DNA from 2 places in the Bacillus sp. EB106-06-01-XG163 genome. Region 1 is predicted to be linked to the other one. Evidence: predicted binding sites of a transcription regulator. Region 1 holds the regulator's gene; the other holds the start of a gene.
What was found. The regulator LexA, encoded in region 1, represses DNA repair genes until DNA is damaged. The targets are predictions, from matches to a motif close to CGAACATATGTTCG.
Positions count from the first base shown of each region.

Region 1 (4,216 bases):
TGTACGAATGGTGGCAACTGATTTCTTTTCAATTGTATCCATTATAATCCCCTTCCTTATTGTTGTACCTTTTCATCATAAAGCGATGCTGACTTTTTCTCAACTCTTTCAGCTTAAATTTGAGATAAACTTGTTGAAAATTGTCGTAAATCACATCCTGATATTAGTATATACGAAAAAAGAATACGTATTGCCGTATTCTTTCTGTTTAATGAAGATTATTTTTCTGTTGTTCTCTTTTTAATTTTTCAGGGGTGACATCGTTGCCTTCCGGATCAATCACTTTTACGCTCTTTAACGTATTTTTCATTGAGGAGCGGAATCCTTTCAAATACTCCTGGCGAAGCTTTTGCTGTTCAGCTTTTTCCTCATCCGTTATCGTGTTTGATTTAGCTTTTTGAGCCAATTCGTTAATTCTTGCGATTTTTTCTTTAGAAATCATAATAAGCTCCTTTGGTGCGTGTTGATTATATACTACTAAAACGCAGTCTTTTTTACAACTGATGCGCGTCAGCTGCCTTCTGTGTCTGCGGTATATTCCTGAAACCGCCGGTGAACCGTGGCTTTGGACACATCGTAGCCGAATCCCCTTAAGGTCGCTGCGATTTCTGCAAAGGTAAGCTTGTTGGCTCTCAGCCTGATAATTTCCGAAACCGGAACCTCTTTTTTTTCTTTTCCGCTGTTTTCATGTCTGTTTTTCAGATTCCGTTCAGGTTTGTAGCCGTTTTTCACGGCTCTTTTCATTCCCCGCCGGATTTTCATATTGTGAATTTTCCTTTGATATTCCTCAACAATACTGACGATTTCGAGTACCATCGAATCAGCTTCGGAAAGCGCCAGTTCACCTTTATGAGCCGTCGTATATATTTTTACGTTCTCCCTGTAAATGCAATGCAAAAGCGCAATCTTGGCGTTTCCTCTTCCTAATCTCGTTTCGTCCTGCACCAATATCGCGTCAATATGTGATTTTTTAATTTCATCAAGCATTTCAAATACTCCGTCGCGGTCCATTTCGTAACCGCTGGCTTTCTCAGAAATGACTTTCACGACTTCCATGCCGTTTGCAGCAGCGATCTCACTGAGCTCCTCTTCCTGTCTTTTTAATGACGTTTGCTGCTGTTCTTTGTTTGTGCTTACGCGGGCATAAATGAGTGCCTTCATTTCTCTCTTTCCTCTCTAATTGACAATGGCCAGCTGATATACGGCCGGATGCTTTTTCTTAACCGGAAGAATAAGTTCGTCTCCGGGCTTTATATCAGCAGTTTGGAGATGATTATTCTCCGTCACCCACTCAATGAAATCTTCTTTATTAATGTGTTTCTTTTCTGCTACATGATCCGCAAGTGACCAGAGTGTATCGCCGTCCTGAACCTTTATTTTAACATATTGGCTGAGGGACTGATCATTTCCCGCACATGAGACAAGTAAAATAGCGGCACTTAAAATCGCAGTAAACAGTCCGACAAATATAATAGATTCTTTCGCCATGTAAACAACCTCCGATAAGAATGTTTGTTCGCTTTTTATACCTTTCAGTATATACGAACAAACGTTTCTGTCAATCGTTTTTTTCGAACCTATGTTTGTACTGTCAGGAAAATCATGCTATAATCTACTTAAAATCGACGTTTTGAGGTGCGAAATATGACGAAGCTATCAAAAAGGCAGCTTGATATCCTGCGTTTTATTAAAGAAGAGGTAAAAACGAAAGGATATCCGCCTTCTGTAAGAGAGATAGGAGAAGCAGTAGGACTGGCTTCCAGTTCAACCGTGCACGGCCATTTGGCGCGGCTGGAGACAAAAGGCCTGATCAGACGGGACCCTACTAAACCGAGGGCGATTGAGGTATTGGATGAAGAAGAAGTCCACATTCCGAAAAGCCAGGTCGTAAACGTTCCGGTCATCGGGAAAGTGACGGCGGGTATTCCGATTACGGCTGTTGAAAATATTGACGAGTATTTTCCGCTTCCTGACCGGATGGTTCCTCCGGGCGAACATGTCTTTATGTTAGAAATCATGGGAGAAAGTATGATCGACGCCGGCATTTTTGACAAAGATTACGTCATTGTCAAACAGCAGAACACGGCCAATAACGGAGAAATCGTCGTAGCTATGACCGAAGATGATGAAGCGACGGTCAAGCGCTTCTATAAAGAAGACAATTATGTGCGGCTGCAGCCGGAAAATCCGACGATGGAGCCGATTATCCTGCAAAACGTAAGCATTTTGGGGAAAGTTATCGGCGTATTCAGGGCCGTACATTAATTCTATTAAACTTCATTTATTGTAAAAACCCCTCTGTAAGGGGTTTTTTTGCATAAAAAAAAGCAGATTCGCCCTGGCTTAAGAAACGAATCTGCTAAGGAGGAAAAACTTACATTCTTATTATCCGACATCACACTTTTGAAGTCAACTAATAATGTTTCCCTCGAGAAACTTTTCATTCATTTTTCAACTTTGTATATTTGTGCGTGATGAATTTACTTTTGTTTATGTTTTCTTTGGGCGGGTGCATTAAAATTTATATATGAATATTTAGTACATAGTACAATAAGTTATATTTAAATATAAAAAAACCCGCTGCCTTTAGCGAGTATCTATTTTCAATCAAAATGATAATACTCTACACCGTAAAACCCTTTAATATAGACGGGGCCACAGACGTTTGAAGAACTTTCAACCAGAATTCTGTATTTGTGATACGGATCAATTGATTTTTTATCCTGGGCACTGAGGTTTAACCAGCTGCCGCTGTAGTTTTTAGAACTTAATGTATAAAAATTCCCGTTCAGCGCCATCCGCTGGAGTTTCATGCTTAAACCGCATGAAGAGTTGTTCATTATGGTGAACTTATATCCTAAAAAGTAATCGTCGGCAGCTACAGCCCCCGGATTTTCAATATGAAACTCTTTTGCATTTCCCTCCAAAGTGAAGCTTGTTTTTGATCCGAATTCAGTGGTAGCCGCTTTAGCTGAGTGTATGCCGCTAAAACATAATAAAAAAACAGCAATACATATCCAGTATTTTTTCATTTGCATCCCCCTTTTTACATATTTTAACTTGTGAATCCTGTGATGTCTATTCACATTTTATTAAAACGTATGCTTTATAACCACTATATACCAGTTTAAAAATTTGCGGATTGCTTACAATGAAGACTAAACGAAATAACGAAGGTGGTTCAAATGAAACACGTAATTGCTTTCGCTTCTAAAACGGCGCTCACACTTGCTTTACTGTACATTGTTCTGGATCTTATGTACCAAGTAACCTTTTTAAACGTTCTGTTTATTACAGTGATCTTAAGTTTAATCACTTATTTTGCGGGTGATTGCATGATTCTGCCGAGAACAAGCAATTTCACAGCCGTTGCAGCTGATTTCGGGATTTCATTCATTATATTATGGATATTCCTTATGAACATTGGCGGATTTAATGTCTCTCCTGCCGCGGCATCGGTTATCTCTGCACTTTGCATTTCTGTTTTTGAGGCATTTTTTCACCGGTATTTGCAGCAATATGTACTTCCCGAAGATTATCAGGACACAACAGAGACGGATAGCACGCTATGGAGCTATCAAACCGAGGCGTCTGAAGAATTAGTGCCGGAAAAAGACCCTCAGGAAAAAACATAAAAAGGAGGCAATCGCCTCCTTCTCATTTTATTTTTGCTTCTGATCGTCCAGCGGCAGCTGCAGCAGTGAGTCTGTGCCTGTCGCTTTCGGCGTTTTTCCGTCCCATTTTTCAATCCATTTATATTTGATCATCTCATCGGACATTGATTTCTTTATGATTTCGTTATAATCAGCGATCCCTTCCGCTTCAATTTTTTTCTTTTTCGCTTCGGCTTCGGCTATTTTAATTTCAGTTTGTGTCCGTTCAAGTTCCTGTGAAGACTTCACCCTTGCATCGATAGCTTCCTGTGTGGCTTTATCCGGCTTCGGTACGCCAAGCGTCAGATCATCAATTAAAAATCCAAGACTCTTCATATCATCAGCAAATCTCTTTTGAACATCGGCAGCGGCCTCTGCAGATTTTTGCCCGTATGTGTCAATAACCGAGTATTTGCTGATTGATTTTCGCGCCGCATCCCACAGCCTTGTTTTTAAATATGTATTTTCAATCGTTTCAACGTCTACCGCTCCGAATTTGTTAAACAGATCGACTACTTTATCAGGCTGCACGACATAGTTGTAAGCGATATCCATTTCTATAT
Region 1 covers NZ_JBYTDS010000001.1:100,415-104,630, forward strand. Annotated here, with positions in the region: gene tkt (transketolase) at 1-42, opposite strand, end outside; gene AC3WTF_RS00350 (DUF896 domain-containing protein) at 209-442, opposite strand; gene AC3WTF_RS00355 (YneB family resolvase-like protein) at 511-1,161, opposite strand; gene yneA (cell division suppressor protein YneA) at 1,177-1,488, opposite strand; gene lexA (transcriptional repressor LexA) at 1,645-2,265, shown strand; gene AC3WTF_RS00370 (hypothetical protein) at 2,604-3,032, opposite strand; gene AC3WTF_RS00375 (YndM family protein) at 3,186-3,635, shown strand; gene AC3WTF_RS00380 (prohibitin family protein) at 3,663-4,216, opposite strand, start outside.

Region 2 (4,216 bases), on a different contig from region 1:
GGCCTTCCCCTAAACGGAGCGCGGTTTCCAGCGAGTCGGAAAGCCGGGCGGCAACGCCTTCCTTGACAACGATCCGGTCAATGACTACTTCAATGGAATGCTTTTTGTTTTTTTCAAGTTCAATATCGTCGGAAAGCTCGGCCATTTCTCCGTCAATCCGCACCCTTACGTAACCTTGCTTTCTGATTTGGTCAAGCACTTTGACATGGGCGCCTTTTCTGCCTGAGATGATCGGCGCAAGCACTTGAAGCTTCGTCCGCTCCGAATATTCAAGAATCCGGTCAACCATCTGTTCAATCGTTTGCGACGTAATTTCAATGCCGTGCTCCGGGCAGTGCGGTTTCCCGACTCTCGCGTACAGCAGCCGGAGATAATCATAGATCTCCGTTACCGTTCCGACGGTTGACCGCGGATTGCGGCTTGTCGTTTTCTGGTCAATGCTGATCGCCGGAGAAAGCCCTTCGATCGCATCAACGTCCGGCTTATCCATCTGCCCTAAAAATTGGCGCGCATAGGCAGAAAGCGATTCAACATACCGCCTCTGTCCTTCCGCGTAAATGGTGTCAAAGGCAAGGGATGATTTTCCCGATCCGGACAGCCCCGTCACGACGACGAGCTGATCCCGCGGAATCGTTACATCAATGTTTTTTAAATTGTGCGCCCTTGCGCCTTTCACCTCGATCCGGTCAATTGCCATGTGTTCATCATCCTTCCGCTTTAAGCTCTAACAGTAAATCACGAAGCTCTGCCGCCCGCTCGAAATCAAGCGCTCTGGCCGCTTCTTTCATTTCGTGCTCCATTTGCTCAACGACTTTCTGGCGTTCTTTCTTCGTCATCTTCGCCAGTTTAGGCGCGGCTTTTGTTTTATATTCTTCTTTATCCTCAGCGGCCTGCGTCGCGCGGATCACATCGCGGATTTCCTTATTGATCGTTTGCGGCGTAATGCCGTGAATTTCGTTAAAGCGCTCCTGCTGTTCCCGGCGGCGCTTCGTTTCATTAATCGCGATTTCCATCGAATTCGTGATTTTATCGGCATACATGATGACGCGGCCTTCCGCGTTTCGCGCCGCCCGTCCGATCGTCTGAATCAGCGAACGTTCAGAACGGAGGAAGCCTTCTTTATCCGCATCGAGAATGGCGACAAGTGACACTTCCGGAATATCAAGCCCTTCCCTCAGCAGGTTGATGCCGATTAACACATCATGTTTTCCGAGGCGGAGGTCACGGATGATTTCAATCCGTTCAAGCGTCTTAATCTCGGAATGCAGATAATTGACCTTGATGCCGATTTCCTTGAGATAATCGGTCAGATCCTCTGACATTTTTTTCGTTAAAGTCGTCACGAGAACGCGTTCATTCCGTTCAATCCTCGCCTGAATCTCGCCGATCAGATCATCAATCTGTCCTTCGATCGGCCGGACGTCAATGAGGGGATCGAGGAGTCCCGTCGGTCTGATGATCTGCTCGATCATTTCCGGCGTATGCTCAATTTCATACGGTCCCGGAGTCGCCGACACGTACACGATATTGTGCATGTGTTTCTCAAATTCCTCGAATCGGAGCGGACGGTTGTCAAGCGCTGACGGCAGGCGGAACCCGTGATCGACAAGCACCTGTTTTCTCGCCTGGTCACCGTTGAACATGCCGCGCACCTGCGGAATCGTCACATGTGATTCATCAACGACAATCATAAAATCGTCCGGAAAATAATCAAGCAGCGTATACGGCGTAGAGCCCGGCGGTCGGAGTGTCAAATGTCTTGAATAGTTCTCGATCCCTGAGCAAAAACCCATTTCCCGCATCATTTCAAGATCATATCTCGTCCGCTGCTCAAGCCGCTGCGCTTCAAGGAGCTTGCCGTTTTCGTGCATGACTTTCAAGCGCTCCTCAAGCTCCTGTTCAATATTCAGAATCGCTTTTTCCATCTTTTCCGCCCGGGTGACGAAGTGGGAAGCCGGGAAAATCGCAACATGGTCACGGTCGCCGAGAATTTCTCCGGTCAAAGCGTCGACCTCTCTGATCCGCTCAATTTCATCTCCGAAAAATTCCACTCTGATACAATGTTCGTCACGGGAAGCCGGGAAGATTTCCACAACGTCTCCGCGCACGCGGAACGTCCCGCGCTGAAAGTCGATATCATTGCGGGCATACTGGATATCCACAAGCTTTCTCAGCAGCTCGTTCCGCTCAATCTCCATTTCCGGTCTGAGCGACACAACCATCTCCCGGTATTCTTCAGGTGAACCGAGACCGTAGATGCATGACACACTCGCGATAATAATGACATCTCTCCGTTCAAACAGAGAGGATGTCGCGGAGTGTCTCAGTTTATCAATTTCATCATTAATGCTTGCGTCTTTCTCTATAAAAGTATCCGTTTGAGGCACGTACGCCTCCGGCTGATAGTAATCGTAATAGCTGACAAAATATTCGACAGCGTTGTTCGGGAAAAACTCCTTAAACTCGCTGTACAGCTGTCCGGCAAGGGTTTTGTTATGGGCAATGACCAGTGTCGGTTTATTCACTTCTTTAATCAGATTGGACACGGTAAAGGTTTTGCCCGTCCCTGTCGCACCCAGGAGAGTCTGGTGTTTTCTGCCTTCCTGTATGCCTTTGACAAGCTTCTCAATCGCTTGCGGCTGATCTCCCTGGGGCTGATATTTCGAGACTAACTCAAAACGATCTTTCACAAAAAAGCCTCCGTTTCTTTACGAAATCTTCCTATTGATATAGTAACACAATGATGGGCAAAATCACTAAAAATACGAACTAAAGTTCGATGGTTTATTTTTACCAAGTCAATTTTTGTATAAAAAACCTGCTTTTATGGCGTAAAAGCAGGCATTCTATTTCATATTCACCATGTCAGGCATTGTCTTTCTTTTTGTCTGCTTCTTTTTTGGCCATGTACAGCCCTCCGGCCACCAGCGATACGACATCCAATCCAACGATAAAATACGTTTCGGTGTAACCCTTTAAATAGGATGCGAAAAGCAGTGCGGCTGTGAGAGCGATCGCCACATAGTGGTTAAACGTGACGCGCGTAAAAAGGACGACCAGCATAAAAGGGAAACATAATGCAAAAACGGCTTTTGTAATCACAAAAACCCTCCTCGGGAATTCTTCATCTCATCTGATTATAGTAGAAAATGAAGAATCGGACAATCGTTCCCCTGCTATCACAATACCCTTTTTCAGCAGTCTTCAATCATCTGTCAAAAAAAATGTGAATATAAATCCATTGAACCATTAACCAGATGAACCGAATTACCTTTCTTCAGCCGAAAGGATGAGAAGGTTTAGGTCTTTGTATCTTTGACAGTTTCTTCCTCCCTCTTTACAATGTAATGATAGTGTTTACTATCATTTTTCTTGGATGAAGAAAAAAAGGGGGTCATACCGCATGTATTCAGTGCGATTTCAAAAAGCGGAAGAATCGAGCCGCTCTGCAGGAGCAAAAGGAATGAACCTGATTAAACTGACGAAAAACGGGCTGCCCGTTCCCGGCGGTTTCATCATTCAGACGAATGCCCTGACACGTTTTATGGAAGACAACGGGCTTCAAGCAGATCAGGAACAGATGGAGCGCGCCATTATGAACGGCACGTTTTCAAAAGAGCTTCGGGAGGAACTGACCGCGTCGTTTTATGAATTGAGAGAATCATACGCCTCTGTCGCCGTACGTTCCTCCTCCGCGTCCGAAGATCTTGAAGGGGCTTCTTTCGCGGGCCAGTACGAAACCTATTTAAATATCAAAACAGAAGAAGAGTTTCTCGGAAAAGTGAAAGAATGCTGGGCTTCCTTCTTCTCGGCGCGGGTCAGCGGTTATAAAGAGAAAATGAACAATGACACCGCAGAACCGTTAATGGGCGTTGTCGTGCAAGGGCTGATCAATTCCGAGGTTTCAGGAGTCATTTTCAGCCGCAACCCCGTCACACATGATGACGGAGAGCTGATGATCAGCGCGAGCTACGGTCTCGGAGAAGCAATCGTCTCCGGCAGCGTGACGCCTGACACATTTATCGTCAATAAAGACACATTTCAGATTGAAAAAGAAATCGGCTTAAAAGAAATGTATATCGTTTCTAAAGACGAAGGCGTGACGGAAAAAGAGACGACCGCTGACATGAGAAACCGCTTCTGCCTTGATGACGAGAGCATCAAAGAGCTTGCCATGCTGACGATAAAGACGGAAGAACTGTACGGTTATCCCGTG
Region 2 covers NZ_JBYTDS010000005.1:185,310-189,525, forward strand. Annotated here, with positions in the region: gene uvrA (excinuclease ABC subunit UvrA) at 1-697, opposite strand, end outside; gene uvrB (excinuclease ABC subunit UvrB) at 705-2,690, opposite strand; gene AC3WTF_RS08500 (CsbA family protein) at 2,866-3,102, opposite strand; gene AC3WTF_RS08505 (PEP/pyruvate-binding domain-containing protein) at 3,404-4,216, shown strand, end outside.
Region 2: a site for LexA is predicted at 2,766-2,779, ahead of uvrB (excinuclease ABC subunit UvrB). Genes of this name have one in related genera too.